Regions from separate parts of the Methylobacterium sp. SD274 genome, predicted to be linked through region 1. Evidence: predicted binding sites of a transcription regulator. Region 1 holds the regulator's gene; each other region holds the start of a gene.
What was found. Region 1 encodes LexA, which represses DNA repair genes until DNA is damaged. Its sites were predicted from a motif close to TGTTCNNNNTGTGTTCNG; they were not measured.
Positions count from the first base shown of each region.

Region 1 (4,212 bases):
CGGGCAGGCCGGCGCGGTGGCCGCCGCCCTGGTAACGGGAAAGCGCGGCCTCATTAATGCCGAGACCAACGAGGTTCTGCGTGCGGCGGGAATCTACCACGTCGTCTCGATTTCCGGCCTCCACATGGTGCTCGCAGCCGGCGTCGTGTTCTGGCTCGTCCGCGCGCTGCTCGCCCTCGTTCCGGGGCTCGCCCTGGTTTGGCCGATCAAGAAGATCGCCGCCGGTTTCGCCATGGTGGGTGTCACGGCCTATTGCGTCTTCTCGGGCTGGGATATCGCTGCCGAACGCTCGCTCATCATGACGTTGGTGATGCTCGGCGCGATCCTGGTGGATCGCCCGGCTTTGAGCATGCGGAACCTCGCGCTCGCTGCCCTCATCGCCCTCGCGCGAGAGCCGGACGGGATTCTCGAACCGAGCTTTCAGATGTCCTTCGGCGCGGTTGCCGGCCTCATCGCTTGCGCCGGCGCGCTCAATCGCTGGATGCCGCCACGCGAAGGTGCGGGCCTCTTGGCCCGAACCTGGCGGTTTCTGGCTGTCGCGGTCCTTGGCACACTGGCGACGACCTTGATCGCCCAGATCGCCACGGCGCCCTTCGCGACCTATCATTTCCAGACCGTCCAGCCCTTCGGCATCGTCGGCAATGCCCTGACCTTGCCCCTCGTCTCCCTGGCGGTGATGCCGGCGGCGGTTCTTGGGATCCTCGCCTATCCCTTCGCACTGGACCAGCCGGTCTGGTGGGCGATGGGGCTCGCCGTACGCGGGATGCTCACGATCTCCGGCTGGATCAGCGGGTTCGGACACGCCACCCTCGTCGTCCCGGCCTATGGCAGCACGGCACTCTGCCTGCTTGCTCTCGCCCTGCTCCTGCTGACACTTCCCGTCTCGAGCTTACGCTGGATCGGCCTTGCTCCGGCCGCTCTCGGTGTCGTGCTCGCTACCATGCCGCCGCGTTACGACGTCTACATCGACCGTGAGGGTGGCGGTGCAGCCTTCCGCGACGGGGACGGCCGATTGAGCATTCTCGGCAGCCCGCCGGCCTTCGTCCTCGAACAATGGCTCAAGGCGGATGGCGATTCGCGGAAGGTCGCCGCCGTCGCAGCCTCGCCGAGAAGCCGATGCGATACCGGCGGATGCGTCGTCGAGTTAGGGCCGGGTCGGATCGTCGCCCTCGTCAAGGACAAGCGGGCCTTCGCGGAGGATTGCGAACGGGCGAGTGTGATCATCGCCCGCCGTGACGCACCCAAAGACTGCCGGGCCGGCTTCGTCATCGATCGCGCATACCTGGCTCTACGCGGCGCCACCACCATCCGTTTCGGCCCCGAAGGACCGCAGGTCACGTCCGCCCACCAACCTCATTCTCGTCCGCCATGGCGGCGGGCGGTCGCCGTCGTCACGCCGTCCCCTTCGCCTCCGAAGGAATCGGGACCAAGTCCGAAACCCATAAAACCCGAGGGCGACGACGGCGATCCGTCATCCGAAACGCAGTCGGACGGGCTTCAGTAACGACGGACCAGGCTGACGAGCCGCCCCTGGATCTGAACACGATCCGGACCCAGAACCCTCGTCTCGTAGGCTGGGTTTGCCGCTTCCAGAGCGATGGAGGAACCGCGGCGACGCAGGCGCTTCAATGTGGCCTCTTCATCGTCGATGAGGGCAACGATGATGTCGCCCGTATTCGCAGTGTCCTGCTTCTTGATCACGACAAGATCACCGTCGAGGATACCCGCTTCGATCATCGAATCGCCACGGACCTCCAGCGCGTAATGTTCGCCGCCGGCCAGGAAGTCCGGTGATAGCGTCACGGAATGGCTCTGGTTCTGTATGGCGGAGATCGGCGTGCCCGCCGCGATCCGTCCCATGACCGGGATCGTGATCGACCTTCCGCTCTCGTCCTGGGCCTGGGTCGTTGGCTGGCGCAGGGACGGCATCGCCTTGGACCGACCGCCTTCGACTACGCTCGGCGTGAAGCGGCGAACTTCACCGGCGGGAGCGGGCTTCGGCGCCAGTGCACCGGTCAGGCTCTCAGGCATCCGGATCACTTCGATCGCCCTGGCGCGATTCGGCAAACGACGCAGAAATCCGCGCTCTTCGAGGGCCGTGATCAACCGGTGGATCCCCGACTTCGATTTGAGATCGAGGGCGTCCTTCATCTCGTCGAAGGAGGGCGGGACGCCACTCTCCTGCATCCGTTGTTGGATGAATTGGAGAAGATCCAGCTGCTTACGCGTCAACATACAGATCACTCTTCCACTGAAGCCAATGGCCGCGACTAACGCCGCTGAAACAAAACACGAACACGGTAGACGTTCCGCAAGTGTTCTGCAAGGGTTCCGTTAACCCGGTGGTAGAGTTTGTTCCTGAGGCGCAATGTTCCGCTCAAGGCGCCTTACCGCGGGCCGGCTTGGCGTCCGCCGGTATCACCCGCCGGGCCCTTCAATCATCCGAAGGGGCTTCGTGCCGTGGAGGCTTATCCTGCCCCTGTAAGGTGGGCCTTCACGGTGTCCGGCGGAACCGCGCGCCCGGTCCCCGCCGATGACTTAGTCGGTCACCGACGGCCGGGGAGCCATGCGATGTGGCGGGTACTCTGGCGGCAGCGTCGATCAGTCGAGATAGTCACCATATTTCTCGACATGGCTGGCGAGGCCGAGGCCGTGCTCGCGCACGAGGCGTTCCGCCAGATCTGCATCCCGCGCTTCCAATGCCTTGATGATCGCCACGTGTTCCTTGATCGAATTGGCCGCGCGTTCCCCCTGACGCAGCGCGGTGTTGCGAATACCGCGGACATGCATCAGCAGGTTGCTGGTGATGTCTTTGATCACGTCGCACTGGCCGAGCGAAATGATCTTCTGGTGGAAGCGAATGTTGGCTTCCGAATACTCGTCGAGATGATCCGACGGGCGCCCTTCATAGAATTCTGGAAAGTGCTCACGCAGGCAGTGAAGTTGTTCGTCGGTGGCCCGCTCGCAGGCGAGGCGCGCAGCCATGCTCTCCAAGGCAGACCAAGCCTGGATCATGCTGACAATTTCTTTCTTCGACTTCTTGATGACGAAGACACCACGACGGGCCTCGAACCGCACGAAGCCTTCCTGCTCCAATACCGTCAGCGCTTCGCGCACAGGGGTGCGGCTCACGCCAAGGTTCAAGGACAGCTTTCGCTCATCCAGGCGAACCTCTTCACGCTGATTATAAATGTTCATGTTCGTGATTGCTTCTTTGAGCGCGTCATAAGCCAATGCACGCAAGCTTGAAGTCGCAACGATAGGCTTTACTTGAAATGTGTCGGTTTTAACCATTTTTCATGCCACCTAGAATAATTTAAACTCGCACACGCGGGCGAGCACACTTGGTGTGAAGCATGCCAAACTCGCGTTTGAAATACAAGGAATGCCTCGGCCCGCTCAAAGCTCTTAACATAAGCTGAGTGGCGCTTTCCTCGCTACGGTTCGAAGAGCAGACTTCCGATTACCATGAAGGAAGGAGTTGTATTCTTCCCGTGTCGACCGGCCATGCGACGCCTCGCGTTCGGGCGATCCGATGCTGATCGGCACAATCGTGCAAATCCGTTTGACAGTTGGTATTTGGTATGCCACCAATTGCCTATCGGGTCGGAGGGCTTACAGCAGTTTTCGACTGCTAGATCGGGTCAAAGCGCCTTCTGTGTTCGAGGCAGGCGCGGGATCGCCAGCCGGCGAACGGCGCCCGTCTGGCGGTAGGCATTATAAAACATGGTGATTTGGTTGTGTCCACCATCGACCCCGCCAAGTCGCCGCAAAGATTAAGCTGCGCGGAATACCCAAAGAGATCATAAATTTTTGGATTCCCGTTGAAGAAAATCCACGCCCCGTCGAGGGAGGATGAAACGTCACGCTGGCCGACTTCACGGCAACGCCAACTCCAAAGTCACTGCCAGGACGTCGATTTAACGTCGAGGAATCCCGCGGTCTCCGAAGCCGCATCACAATCGGGTTTGCACTGCACGAGAGAACCAAATCCCGCGGCGGAAAAGTTCACGTCATCGGTTCGCCGACTTTGCGGACCGCCAATCAAAATAAAACGTCAAAGAACCAGGGAGAGAACACGATGTCAGCTTTGGCCCAGAGAATCGATGTCGACGTTTCGGCCGAGCCGGAACTCACCGATGGCTTTCACCTCGTCATCGACGCGCTGAAGCTCAATGATATCAACACGATCTACGGCGTGCCCGGCATTCC
Region 1 covers NZ_JADIJP010000021.1:82,500-86,711, forward strand. Annotated here, with positions in the region: gene IPV08_RS17560 (ComEC/Rec2 family competence protein) at 1-1,504, shown strand, start outside; gene lexA (transcriptional repressor LexA) at 1,498-2,235, opposite strand; gene IPV08_RS17570 (GntR family transcriptional regulator) at 2,602-3,294, opposite strand; gene oxc (oxalyl-CoA decarboxylase) at 4,082-4,212, shown strand, end outside.

Region 2 (4,212 bases), on a different contig from region 1:
CCATGACGGGCGCGGCCACGTGGAGGAAATTCGCATGGCGCCCCCGCCTCAGGGCGAGACCGAGCGCGCCTTCGCCTGGTTCCGCATCGCCGTGCGCGCGGTGGAGAGGCCGAGACTCCCGGCGACCCTGTGGACGGTCACCGACATCACGCACGAGCGCGAGCGCCAGGAGAACGTCTTCCAGGAGCTTCAACACGCGATCGATTATCTGGACCATGCGCCGGCCGGCTTCCTGTCCATCGATCCGGCAGGCTCCATCGTCTACATGAACGCGACGCTGGCCTTCTGGCTCGGCTACGACCTCGCGACCGTGGGGTCAGGCGGGCTGCGCCTGCCCGATATTGCGCCCAGCGCCGACGTGCTCACCGCCACCGAGGGATTGCCCGGCGAGGTGCGCACCGACCGGTTCGACCTCGACCTGCGGCGCCGCAACGGCCAGCCGTTGCCGACCCGGCTCTACCATCGCGTCGCCTTCGGCCAGGACGGCAAGCCGGGCCCGTCGCGCACCTTCGTGCTCAACCGCTCGGCCGGGGCCGAGAGCGACGAGCCGCAGCGCGCCGCCGAGGTGCGGCTCGCCCGCTTCCTCAACAACAGCCCCATCGCCATCGCGACCCTCGACCGGACCGGGCGCATCGCCCGCGCCAACGCGTCCTTCGCCCGGTTGTTCGGCGGCACCCCACGCCAGGCCGTGCCGGATGGGCGTGGCGAGCTCGGCACCGAGCCGACGATGTGGGAAGCCCTTCTCGACCGCGACCGGGCCGTCCTCGAGGGCGCCCTGGTGAAGGCCGCCGACGGGACCGTGGAGGTCCAACCGATCGAGGTGGCGCTGGCGGGGCCGGGAAACCGTTCCGCGCGGGTCTGGCTCAGCCCGGCCGGCGGCGACACCTCGGCGGCAGCGGATGCGGCCACGCCGGCCGATCGCGAGCGCGTGATCCTCTATGCCCTCGACACCACGGCGCAGCGCCAGCTCGAACAGCAGATCGCCCAGACGCAGAAGATGGACACGGTGGGCCAGCTCGCCGGCGGCATCGCACACGATTTCAACAATGTCCTCCAGGCCATCATCGGATATTCGGACCTTCTGCTGGCCAGTCACAGGCCGACCGATCCGGCCTTCCAGGACATCATGCAGATCAAGCAGAACGCCAACCGGGCCGCGAGCCTGGTGCGGCAGCTGCTGGCCTTCTCGCGGCGTCAGACCCTGCGCCCGGAAGTGATGAATGTCGGCGAAGCCCTGTCCGATCTGACGCTGCTGCTGAAGCGCCTGCTCGGCGAGCGTGTCGATCTCGACCTCAAGCACGGGCGCGACATCTGGCCGATCAAGGCCGACGTGAACCAGTTCGAGCAGGTCATCGTCAATCTTGCGGTGAATGCCCGTGACGCGATGCCGAATGGCGGCCAGCTGCTCATCCGCACCGCCAACATCCTCGAAGGCCAAGAGACCAACGAGCGCCAACCCGGCGCACCGGCGGGCGATCATGTCCTGATCGAGGTGCTCGATACCGGCGAGGGTATCCCGCCCGACGTGATGGAGAAGATCTTCGAGCCCTTCTTCACCACGAAGGATATCGGCAAGGGGACCGGCCTCGGCCTCTCCACCGTGTTCGGCATCATCAAACAGAGCGGCGGCACCATCGACGTGCAATCGACCGTGGGCAGTGGAACGGCGTTCCGCATCTACCTGCCGCGTCACGAACCCGCGGCCGAGCCCGTTCCGGAAATCGCCGCCGCCGCCGCCCCTCAGAGCAACGCGGAGATCGCCGCGAGCCGTCTCAGGGGCGCGCGCGACCTCGAAAAGCCCGGCAGCGGGCAATCCACCCCGCGCAAACCCTCGCCCGATCATACCGGGCAGGGCGTGATCCTGCTGGTGGAAGACGAGGACCCGGTCCGCGCGGTCAACAGCCGGGCCCTGTCGGCACGGGGCTACACGGTGCTGGAAGCGGCCTCGGGCCTGGACGCCCTGGCCCTCATCAGCGATGTCGACCAAACCATCGACCTCGTCGTCTCCGACGTGGTGATGCCGGAGATGGACGGCCCGACGCTGCTACGCGAACTGCGCAAGCACCGTCCTGATCTGAAGGTCATCTTCGTATCCGGCTATGCCGAGGACGCGTTCCGCAAGAACCTGCCCGACGGCGAGGATTTCAACTTCCTGCCCAAGCCCTTCAGCCTCAAGCAGCTCGTGGAAACGGTGAAGGAGACGATCGCCCGTTAGGGCGACGTTCTCCCGCCGAATGATGCGAAATCAGCACCCGGCACCTTGCAAAAAGAGAACAAAACAAGTACATCATTCGCATCCGAGGCACATTGAGCCTTGAGCTCTCCCCATGCATAAGGATGCCGACGAATGGCTCAGCCCGCGCTGAAAGTTGTGGATTCCCCGATGGTGGACAAGGACAAGGCGAAGGCGATCGATGCCGCGCTGTCCCAGATCGAGCGTGCTTTCGGCAAGGGCTCGATCATGCGACTCGGCAAGAACGATAAGGTGGCGGAGGTCGAGACCGTCTCCACCGGTTCGCTCGGCCTCGACATCGCGCTCGGCGTCGGCGGCTTGCCGCGTGGCCGGGTGATCGAGATCTACGGCCCCGAATCATCAGGCAAGACCACCCTTGCCCTTCACACCATCGCCGAGGCCCAGAAGAAGGGCGGCGTCTGCGCCTTCGTGGATGCGGAGCACGCTCTCGATCCGGTCTATGCGCGCAAGCTCGGCGTGCAGCTCGACGATCTCCTGATCTCGCAGCCCGATACCGGCGAGCAGGCCCTGGAGATCACCGACACCCTGGTGCGCTCGGGCGCTATCGACGTGCTCGTGGTCGATTCGGTGGCGGCGCTCACGCCCCGCGCCGAGATCGAGGGCGAGATGGGCGACAGCCAGCCCGGCCTTCAGGCCCGCCTGATGAGCCAGGCCCTGCGCAAGCTCACGGGCTCGATTTCGCGCTCGAAATGCATGGTCATCTTCATCAACCAGATCCGGATGAAGATCGGCGTCATGTATGGCAGCCCGGAGACGACCACCGGCGGCAATGCACTGAAGTTCTACGCGTCGGTGCGCCTCGATATCCGTCGTATCTCGACCCTCAAGGATCGTGACGAGGCCATCGGCAACCAGGTCCGCGTCAAGGTCGTCAAGAACAAGGTCGCGCCGCCCTTCAAGCAGGTCGAGTTCGACATCATGTTCGGCGAGGGCGTCTCGAAGGTCGGTGAGTTGATCGACCTCGGGGTGAAGGCCGGGATCGTGGAGAAGTCCGGCGCCTGGTTCTCTTATGCGAGCCAGCGCCTCGGCCAGGGCCGCGAGAACTCGAAGGGGTTCCTGCGCGACAATCCGGACATCGCCAACAAGATCGAAGCCGCGATCCGGCAGAATTCGGGATTGCTGGCCGACAAGATCCTCGAGACCGCCAAGCCCACGGCGGACGATCTGGACGAAGGCGAGGCCTGATCGCCTCGTAAGTCATGAAAGAGGCCGTCGCGGACCATCGCGGCGGCCTCTTTCATGTTCGGACTATCCTATCGGTGCGAATCGGCCCGATGCTCGCTCTTTGGTCGATCGCCAAGTCCAGAGACGAGCGCCGTCGAGCGTTCGAAGGGTGCAGCGTTAAGAAACAGGAACGCACGATCGCGGAGCGGGCGTGACTCGACGGTCCGGCCTCCTTATGAGGGCGCAAGCCACGAAGAAGCCTCGGGTTGTCGTCTCGACCGCCCCAAGCGCACGACAGAGTCATTTCACGATGAGCGGCGTCAACGAGATCCGGTCGGCCTTCCTCGACTATTTCGCCAAGGCGGAACACGCCGTGGTGCCGTCGTCGTCCCTCGTTCCCCGTAACGACCCGACCTTGATGTTCACCAATGCGGGGATGGTGCAGTTCAAGAACGTCTTCACCGGCGTCGAGAAGCGGCCTTACAACCGTGCCACCACGGCGCAGAAATGCGTCCGTGCCGGCGGCAAGCACAACGACCTCGACAATGTCGGCTATACCGCGCGCCACCACACCTTCTTCGAGATGCTCGGCAATTTCTCCTTCGGCGATTATTTCAAGCCGCAGGCGATCGAACTGGCCTGGAGCCTGATCACGAAGGAGTTCGGCCTGTCGAAGGACCGGCTCCTCGTCACCGTCTACGCGGATGACGAGGACGCGGCCGGGCTCTGGCGCAAGATCGCCGGCTTCTCCGACGACCGGATCATCCGCATCGGCACCTCGGACAATTTCTGGC
Region 2 covers NZ_JADIJP010000022.1:52,298-56,509, forward strand. Annotated here, with positions in the region: gene IPV08_RS17850 (response regulator) at 1-2,215, shown strand, start outside; gene recA (recombinase RecA) at 2,348-3,439, shown strand; gene alaS (alanine--tRNA ligase) at 3,729-4,212, shown strand, end outside.
Region 2: a site for LexA is predicted at 2,270-2,287, ahead of recA (recombinase RecA). Genes of this name have one in related genera too.

Region 3 (4,212 bases), on a different contig from region 1:
GCTCTATGTGCGGAAACGCACAAACCAGAGATTGGTTCCCAATCCGACCCGTCATCGCCCCGCCATGTCCGGCTCCTAGGAATCCGTCACCTAAGTCACAGGACGAGTTCCACCATGACCGAGCCGCTGCGCACCCGCTCGCAGGCCGCCGAAGACGGCGAGGATGCAGGCACGAATACGAGCGGCAACGCCACGTTCGGCGATGTGGTCGCCGCGCGGTTCGACCGGCGCGACCTCCTGCGCGGTCTCCTCGGGGTCGGCGCCATCGCGGCGGTGGTGACGCCCCGCGCGCTCGCGGCCGCCCCGGCTGCGGCGGCGCAGGGACGGGCGACGCCGTTCCCGTTCAAGGAGATCGAAGCGGGTTCGGACACCCACCATCACGTGGCCGAGGGGCACGATGCCGACATCCTGATCCGCTGGGGCGATCCAGTCCTGCCTGGCGCGCCTGCTTTCGATCCGCGGAACCAGTCGGCGGAGGCCCAGGCCCGGCAATTCGGCTACAACAACGACTTCGTCGGTTATTTCCCGATGCCCGGCGCCGCCGATCCGGCGGCGCACGGACTTCTCGTGGTCAATCACGAATACACCAACGAGGAGCTGATGTTCCCCGGCCTCGGCCGCCAGGATATCAAGACCGTTGCGTTCAAGGGCATGAACCGCGAGCTCGTCGATATCGAGATGGCCGCCCATGGCGGATCGGTGATCGAGGTGAAGCGAACGGACGGCAAATGGGCCGTGGTGCCGAACTCGCCTCACGCCCGGCGCATCACCGCGGAGACGGTGATGACTTTGTCCGGTCCCGCCGCAGGCTCCGACCGGCTGAAGACGACGGCCGATCCTGTGGGCCGTACGGTGAAGGGGATGATCAACAACTGCGCCGGCGGAACCACCCCCTGGGGGACGTGGCTCACCTGCGAGGAGAACATCAACTATTACTTCTCGGGCTCCCTCGCTGAGGGTTCTGCTGAGGCGACCAACCACAAGCGTCTCGGCCTGCCCGGCAACGCCTATGCCTGGGGCCGCTTCCATGAGCGGTTCGACCTGTCCAAAGAGCCGAACGAGCCGAACCGCTTCGGCTGGGTCGTGGAGATCGACCCGTTCGATCCCGCCTCCGTCCCGACGAAGCGCACCGCCATGGGCCGGTTCAAGCACGAAGGCGCCGCCGGCATCGTCTCGAAGAGCGGCCGCTACGTGGTCTACCAGGGCGACGACGAGCGTTTCGACTACGTCTACAAGTTCGTGACGGACGCGGCCGTAAATCTCGCCGACCGGCAGGCCAACCGCGATATCCTCGATTCCGGCACGCTCCACGTCGCCCGGTTCGATGCCGACGGACGCGGCGCCTGGATGCCGCTGGTCTTCGGACAAGGCCCCCTGACGACGGAGAACGGGTTCCGCTCCCAGGCCGACGTGGTCATCGAGGCACGGCGTGCCGCCGACCTCCTCGGCGCCACCAAGATGGATCGCCCGGAAGACGTCGAGGCCAATCCGAAGACCGGCAAGGTCTATGTCATGCTCACCAACAACGTGAAACGCAAACCCGACGAGGTGAACGCCGCCAATCCGAGGCCCGACAACCGCTTCGGCCACATCGTGGAGCTGACCCCCGACGAGGGCGACCATGCGGCACCGGGCTTCGCCTGGGAGATCCTCGTCAAATGCGGCGATCCCTCCATCGCTACGGTCGGCGCCACCTTCTCCTCCGCGACGACGAAGGACGGCTGGTTCGGCATGCCGGACAATTGCTCGGTCGACGGACAGGGTCGGCTCTGGGTCGCCACCGACGGGAACTCGCCATCGAAGACGGGCCGGAACGACGGAATCTGGGCCATGGAGACGGACGGGCAGGGACGGGGAACCGGCAAGCACTTCTTCCGGGTGCCCAACGGCGCGGAGATGTGCGGCCCCTACTTCACACCGGACGACACCACGTTCTTCGTCGCCGTCCAGCATCCCGGCGAGGCCGACGAGGAGGATCCGAAGGCCGCTCCCGCCACGTTCGAGGCACCTTCGACCCGGTGGCCGGATTTCGACGATGCGATGCCGCCCCGGCCGGCCATCGTCGCCATCACGAAGCGAGGCGGTGGCCGGGTCGGAAGCTGACCGCTCGACCTTTCCAGCTGGACACTGGATCCCCCTCCGTCGCCGTTGAATGGCGGCCCTGTCGAACCGGCGTCGTGGAACTCGCCCCCATTGCGCCGCAACTCCTTCAGAGTGCCAGCAGGGGTACGGATAGCGACCGGGGAAAGGGCAGGGCGCAGCGACCGCGACGGTCCCTCCGAAATCCCGACGACACAGCGTTAAGGGAATCGGCGCAAGCTGTGCAGGAACACGGGGAGAGACCTCCCGCGCCCTCATGGCGGCGCTTCACGTTTCCGTTTCGTTCCTGTATGGTTGGCACATGACTCAGCGCGAGACCTCACGCCAGGCCGTTGCGGCCCCCGCCGTCGGCCGGCCGAGCGATCTGTTCGCAGGCGGCCAGGCGCCGGTTCGCGGTGCCAAGGCTTCCTCCGCCGCCCGGGCGCCCCTCGACAAGGCGCCCATCGAAACAGCCGAGGCCGGCTACGACGCCTCGTCGATCGAAGTGCTGGAGGGGCTGGAGCCCGTCCGGCGCCGGCCGGGCATGTATATCGGCGGCACCGACGAACGCGCCCTGCACCATCTCTTCGCCGAGGTGATCGACAATTCCATGGACGAGGCTGTGGCCGGCCATGCCAGCTACATCGAGGTGGAACTGGAGGCGACGGGCCACCTCGTCATCACCGATAACGGACGCGGTATCCCGGTGGACCCGCATCCGAAATTCCCCGGCAAATCCGCCCTCGAAGTCATCATGACGACGCTGCACGCCGGCGGAAAATTCGACTCGAAGGTCTACGAGACCTCGGGCGGCCTTCATGGCGTCGGCATCTCCGTGGTCAATGCACTCTCGGACAGCCTCGAAGTCGAGGTCGCCCGCAGCCAGACCCTGTACCGCCAGACGTTCTCGCGCGGCCACGTGCAGGGGCCTCTGGTGGAGGTCGGCCGGGTGCAGAACCGTCGCGGCACCCGGGTGCGCTTCCATCCCGATGCCGAGATCTTCGGAGCTCTGAAATTCGATCCGCGCCGGCTGTTCAAGATGGCCCGGTCAAAGGCCTACCTGTTCGGCGGCGTCGAAATCCGCTGGCGTTGCGCGCCGTCCCTGATCGAGGGGATGGACGACGTCCCGGCAGAGACCGTGCACCGCTTCCCCGGCGGCCTGCGCGATTATCTCGCCCGCGATCTCGAGGGCAAGGAACTCGTCACCGATGCGGTTTTCGCCGGCAAGGTGACGAAGCCCGGTGGCCATGGCTCCCTCGAATGGGCCGTCGCCTGGATGGTGGTGGAGGACGGGGTCTCGCACTCCTATTGCAACACCATCCCCACCGCCGAGGGTGGCACGCATGAAAGCGGCCTGCGCGTCGCCCTGCTGCGGGCCCTACGCGAACATGCCGAACGCGTCGGCCAGGCTAAGCGCATGACCTCCGTCACAACGGATGACGTCATGGCGACCTGCGCCTCGATGCTCTCCGTCTTCATCCGCGAGCCGGAATTCCAGGGCCAGACCAAGGACAAGCTCGCCACCGTGGAAGCCTCGAGGATTGTCGAGACGGCGATCCGCGACGCGTTCGACCATTGGCTCGCCGCCTCCCCGGCCCAGGCCAACAAACTTCTCGACTGGGTGATCGACCGGGCCGAGGAGCGCCTGCGCCGACGCCAGGAGAAAGAGGTCGCGCGCAAATCCGCGACCCGCAAGCTACGTCTGCCGGGCAAGCTCGCCGATTGCTCCAAGGCCGGTACGGCCGGCTCGGAAATCTTCATCGTCGAGGGTGATTCCGCCGGCGGCTCGGCAAAGCAGGCGCGCGACCGCGCCAGCCAGGCGATCCTGCCCCTGCGCGGCAAGATCCTCAACGTGGCCTCGGCCAGTCGCGACAAGATGGGCGCCAACCAGCTCATCTCCGACCTGACCCAGGCGCTCGGTTGCGGCACGGGCAACAGCTACAAGGGCGAGGATCTTCGCTACGAGAAGGTCATCATCATGACCGACGCCGATGTCGACGGCGCCCATATCGCATCCCTGCTGATCACCTTCTTCTATCGCCAGATGCCCAAGCTCATCGACAAGGGCCATCTCTACCTCGCGATCCCGCCGCTCTACCGCCTCCAGCACGGCGCGAAGACGGCCTATGCCCG
Region 3 covers NZ_JADIJP010000011.1:101,243-105,454, reverse strand. Annotated here, with positions in the region: gene IPV08_RS11875 (PhoX family phosphatase) at 115-2,103, shown strand; gene parE (DNA topoisomerase IV subunit B) at 2,402-4,212, shown strand, end outside.
Region 3: a site for LexA is predicted at 2,371-2,388, ahead of parE (DNA topoisomerase IV subunit B). Genes of this name have one in related genera too.

Region 4 (4,212 bases), on a different contig from region 1:
TCCCGCACCCGTATACCCGGCTCGGCGGCGGGGAACTGGTAGTGGTAGCTCACCTGGGTATCGGTAAAGAGAAAGAACGTCGAAGGCGCATCCGGAACGGGTGGCTGCGCGCCGGCCGGATCGGCGGCCAGCGCCGGTGCCACTGCCGCGCAGGAGACCAGCGCGGTCGCCAGGAATGTCCAGAAGCCCGTCATATTCAATCCCGGAGCGCGGTCCGCCCGGTCGGGGCTCCGGTCGATAGCGGATTAGACAGTTTACCGGAAGGACGAAAGCTGGTTCTCCCGTGGGACGATGGGCAACTATGTAGCATAAACCGTTAAAACAGGCGTCGAGCCGGACGCGGATTTGCACCTTGGACCATCCGATTCACCGGGCGAGTTCGCGCAGGCCAAGGCGGATAAGGGTCTTGGCTTCGGCGCCCTCACCGGCTCCCTTCATCGCGGCGGCGATGGCGGCGGAGGCCTGGACCGGGGCGTAACCGAGATTGACCAGGGCCGAGATGGCATCGGCGGCGGGCTGAGGCGCGGTTCGATCCTCCACCGCTCCGGAGAGGGCCAGGACGGCGGGGTCGATCGGCGCGAAGGCGGGGGCCTTGTCCTTCAATTCGGCGGTGAGCCGGGCGGCGAGGCGTGGCCCGACCCCAGGGGCGCGGGCGATGGCGGTCTTGTCACCCATGGCGATGGCGGTGGCGAGGGCCTCCGGCTCCAGCACGGAGAGCAAGCCTAGCGCCACCTTTGAGCCGACCCCCTGCACGGTCTGAAGCAGGCGAAACCATTCGCGCTCGGCATCGGAGCGGAAACCATAGAGCCGGATCATGTCCTCGCGGACATGGGTCTCGATGGCGAGAGAGGCGGCCTCGCCCGCGCCCGGCATCCGCTGCAAGGTCCGGGCGGAACAATGCACCACGTAGCCGACCCCCTGCACGTCGAGGATCACGAAATCCTCTCCGTAGGAATCCACCACACCCTTCAGCTTGCCGATCATGCATCATCTCGTCATCAGAGACAGGGTCTTATCAGGGACCGGCCCTCCTGTCCGACCAGCCATAGAGAAAGTGACCGCATGATGCGCACGCGCCTCCTCGCCCTCCTGCTTCTGGCCTCGCCCTGCGCCTACGCGCAGGAGACGCCACCTGATGCCGGTCCGTCGCGCGACCCGACCCAGGTCAAGCCCGGCACCTACGTGCTCGATCCGGCACACGGCAAGATCACCTGGTCGGTGATTCATCTCGGCTACTCGACCTATTATGGGCAGATCACCGATGTGGCGGCCAAGGCCGTTCTCGATCCGAAGGAGCCGGCAAAGAGCCAGCTCAGCGTCACCATCGGCATGGCCAGCATCAACGGCCTCAACGATGCCTTGAACAAGCATCTCCAGGCCCCCGAGTTCTTCGACACGGCCAAGTTCCCCACCGCCACCTACACGGCGACCCTGGTGGAGCCCACCAGCCCGACCACGGCGCGGATCACCGGCACCCTTACCCTGAAAGGTGTGACGAAACCCGTCTCCTTCGACGCCACGTTCAACCAAGCCGGCACCAACCCCGTCGACAAGCGCTACACCGTGGGCTTCGATGGCTGGGCCGTGATCAAGCGTTCGGATTTCGGTGTCTCGGCCTTCGTGCCGGCAGTGAGCGACGAAGTGAGCCTGCGCCTGGAGGGCGAGTTCAAGGCCCAGTAAACCCGCCCAGGACGTAAAGCCCCCTCTCCCCGCGCCCAGCGCCGGGAGAGGACATGCTCACCTCTTCGCCAGAGCCGCCGCGATCCGGGCGGCGGCAAGCCCGCTCACCCCGGCGACGGGAGCGTGGAGCTTCTTCAGCGCATGCGCACCGCGATGATTGGCATGGGTGACGGCGATGGCGAGGGCATCGGCGGCATCCGCCGTCTTGAACTCGGCCTTGGGCATCAGAAACTTCACCATCGCCTGGATCTGCACCTTCTCGGCATGGCCCGAGCCGCAGACGGTCTTCTTCACCAGGTTGGCGGCGTATTCGGAGACCGGCAGACCCGCCAGAGCCGGCACCAGCAGGGCGATAGCGCGGGCATGGCCGAGCTTCAGCGTCGCCTGCGCGTCCTTGTTGACGAAGGTCTCCTCCACGGCGACCTCGTCGGGCGAGAAACCCGACACGACGCGGGTGATGCCCTCGTGCAATTCCCGCAGGCGCAGGGCGAGAGGTAGGTCCCCATCCGACGTCACCACGCCGCAATCGACATAGGTCAGCTTCGTCCCGACGACGGAGATGAGACCCCAGCCGGTCCGGCGCAGGCCGGGATCGATGCCGAGGATGCGGACGGAGCCGGTCATGCGCTCAAAACCAGAGGTGACAAAATCATGGGTTGGACAGGTCCGGGCGCGAGCGCCGCGCCGATCTGAGCGTTAAGGACATATCGTGAACGAAGTCTTGTGCCAAGGCATGGGCGATGGCATGGGCAAGACATTGCCGCCCTCGTCGCCTGAGCTGGCGGGAAACGATCCTATCCATGGGGGGACGGACCCACAGCGTCGTGGTCACCGCCGTCCCACCGGATCTCGTCGCCCGTCTCTACGTCTCCAGCGCGTAGCTCGTCGCGGATACCGGCGACGCGCGCGTAAGCTCCCGTTCCATAAGCCCGACGTATCCGAAAAATCAGAATTCCAATGCGGATATCGAGACTTGCCGGCGGAGCTCCGACTGATTCCTGAGCATCTGCCTCTGGCTAATCCTGCCGATCGCCGGGCCCGGAGCTCAGTTCAGCGGGAACGTTCCGACAGGGCCGATCCTGGCGGCAACCGTTCTGGCGGGACTCGGAACGCTGACGCGCCGGCGTTGGTCAACCGCTTCCTCGACATCGTAAAAGCAGCCTGATCCTGGCTCCGCTCGAACGAAGCGGATGCCGGATCAGCCGAGCACGCGCGGCACCAGAGTGAATCCCGGATCCGCCATCACGAGGGGGACTATCGGATCTGGAATGATCGCTTGTGGCTCCGGGCCGCTCACCCTTCGAGCTTGGCGACCAGAGCGTCGGAGAGAGCGAAATTGACGTAGACGTTCTGCACGTCGTCCTGATCTTCGATGACCTCCACGAGGCGGATCAGCTTCTCGCCGGTCTCGTCGTCGACCTCGATCGTGTTCTGGGCCTTCCAGATCAGGGCCGTGCGGCGCGGTTCGCCGAATCGGGCCTCCAGGGCCTTGGAGACCTCGCCGTAGGAATCCTGGGCGCAGGTGATCTCGTGGCCATCCTCGGAGGAACGCACATCGTCGGCGCCCGCCTCGATGGCAGCCTCGAGCATCGTGTCGGCATCCGCCACCTTGGCGTCGAACTCCACCACGCCGACATGGTCGAACATGAAAGAAACGGCGCCCGTCTCGGCCAAACTGCCGCCGGATTTGGTGAAGGCCGAGCGCACGTCGGAGGCGGTACGGTTGCGGTTGTCGGTCTGCGCCTCGACGATGAGGGCAGCGCCCCCCGGGCCGTAACCCTCGTAGCGGATCTCGTCGTAGCTTTCGGCGTCGGCGCCCGAGGCCTTCTTGATCGCGCGCTCGATATTGTCCTTGGGCACGTTCTCGGCCCGTGCCGCGATGATGGCGGCGCGCAGGCGCGCATTCATCGCCGGGTCGGGCATGCCGAGCTTGGCCGCAACCGTGATCTCGCGGGCGAGCTTGCCGAAGATCTTGGAACGGACCGCATCGACGCGGCCCTTGCGGTGCATGATGTTCTTGAACTGGGAATGGCCGGCCATAGCGTGACCTTGGGTCGTGTCAGAGGTGGAGCGGAAGTGCGCGCGCGCGTCACCGCAGCGGGGTTGGGCCGGGTTATAGGCCGGGTCCGCTCATCGAGGCAACGCGGTGAGGGCCCCGGCGTTGATGCGGCAGGGGAGTTTCTCTCCTCGCAACGGGGACAGAAGCGATGGCAGACGAAGGAAACGGCGGCGCGGTGCGGCCCTGGTGGCGCCTCGCCTTTACCGCCTGCCTCGGCATCGTCGCGGGCTCGACTTTGTTTCCGCGGCCCGCGAAAGGGGTCACCCCGCGTGCCGGGCGTGCCAGTCCTTCAACGCCGCGAGAGTGACGACGTCGCCGGGCCATGCCGATCCGGCGAGATGGCTATGCGGCGCCTCCCTCTCGCCGAGATCGGAGACGGCCGAGAACGCGCCCTCCAGGCTGTGGCCACCGGTATAGAGGCTGCGCGTGGCGATGACCGGCAGGCCGGCATCCAGGGCAGAGCGGATGCCAGG
Region 4 covers NZ_JADIJP010000014.1:25,158-29,369, reverse strand. Annotated here, with positions in the region: gene IPV08_RS13475 (hypothetical protein) at 1-194, opposite strand, end outside; gene ruvA (Holliday junction branch migration protein RuvA) at 367-984, opposite strand; gene IPV08_RS13465 (YceI family protein) at 1,063-1,680, shown strand; gene ruvC (crossover junction endodeoxyribonuclease RuvC) at 1,738-2,304, opposite strand; gene IPV08_RS13455 (YebC/PmpR family DNA-binding transcriptional regulator) at 2,974-3,720, opposite strand; gene IPV08_RS13450 (HAD-IA family hydrolase) at 4,000-4,212, opposite strand, start outside.
Region 4: a site for LexA is predicted at 2,379-2,396, ahead of ruvC (crossover junction endodeoxyribonuclease RuvC). Genes of this name have one in related genera too.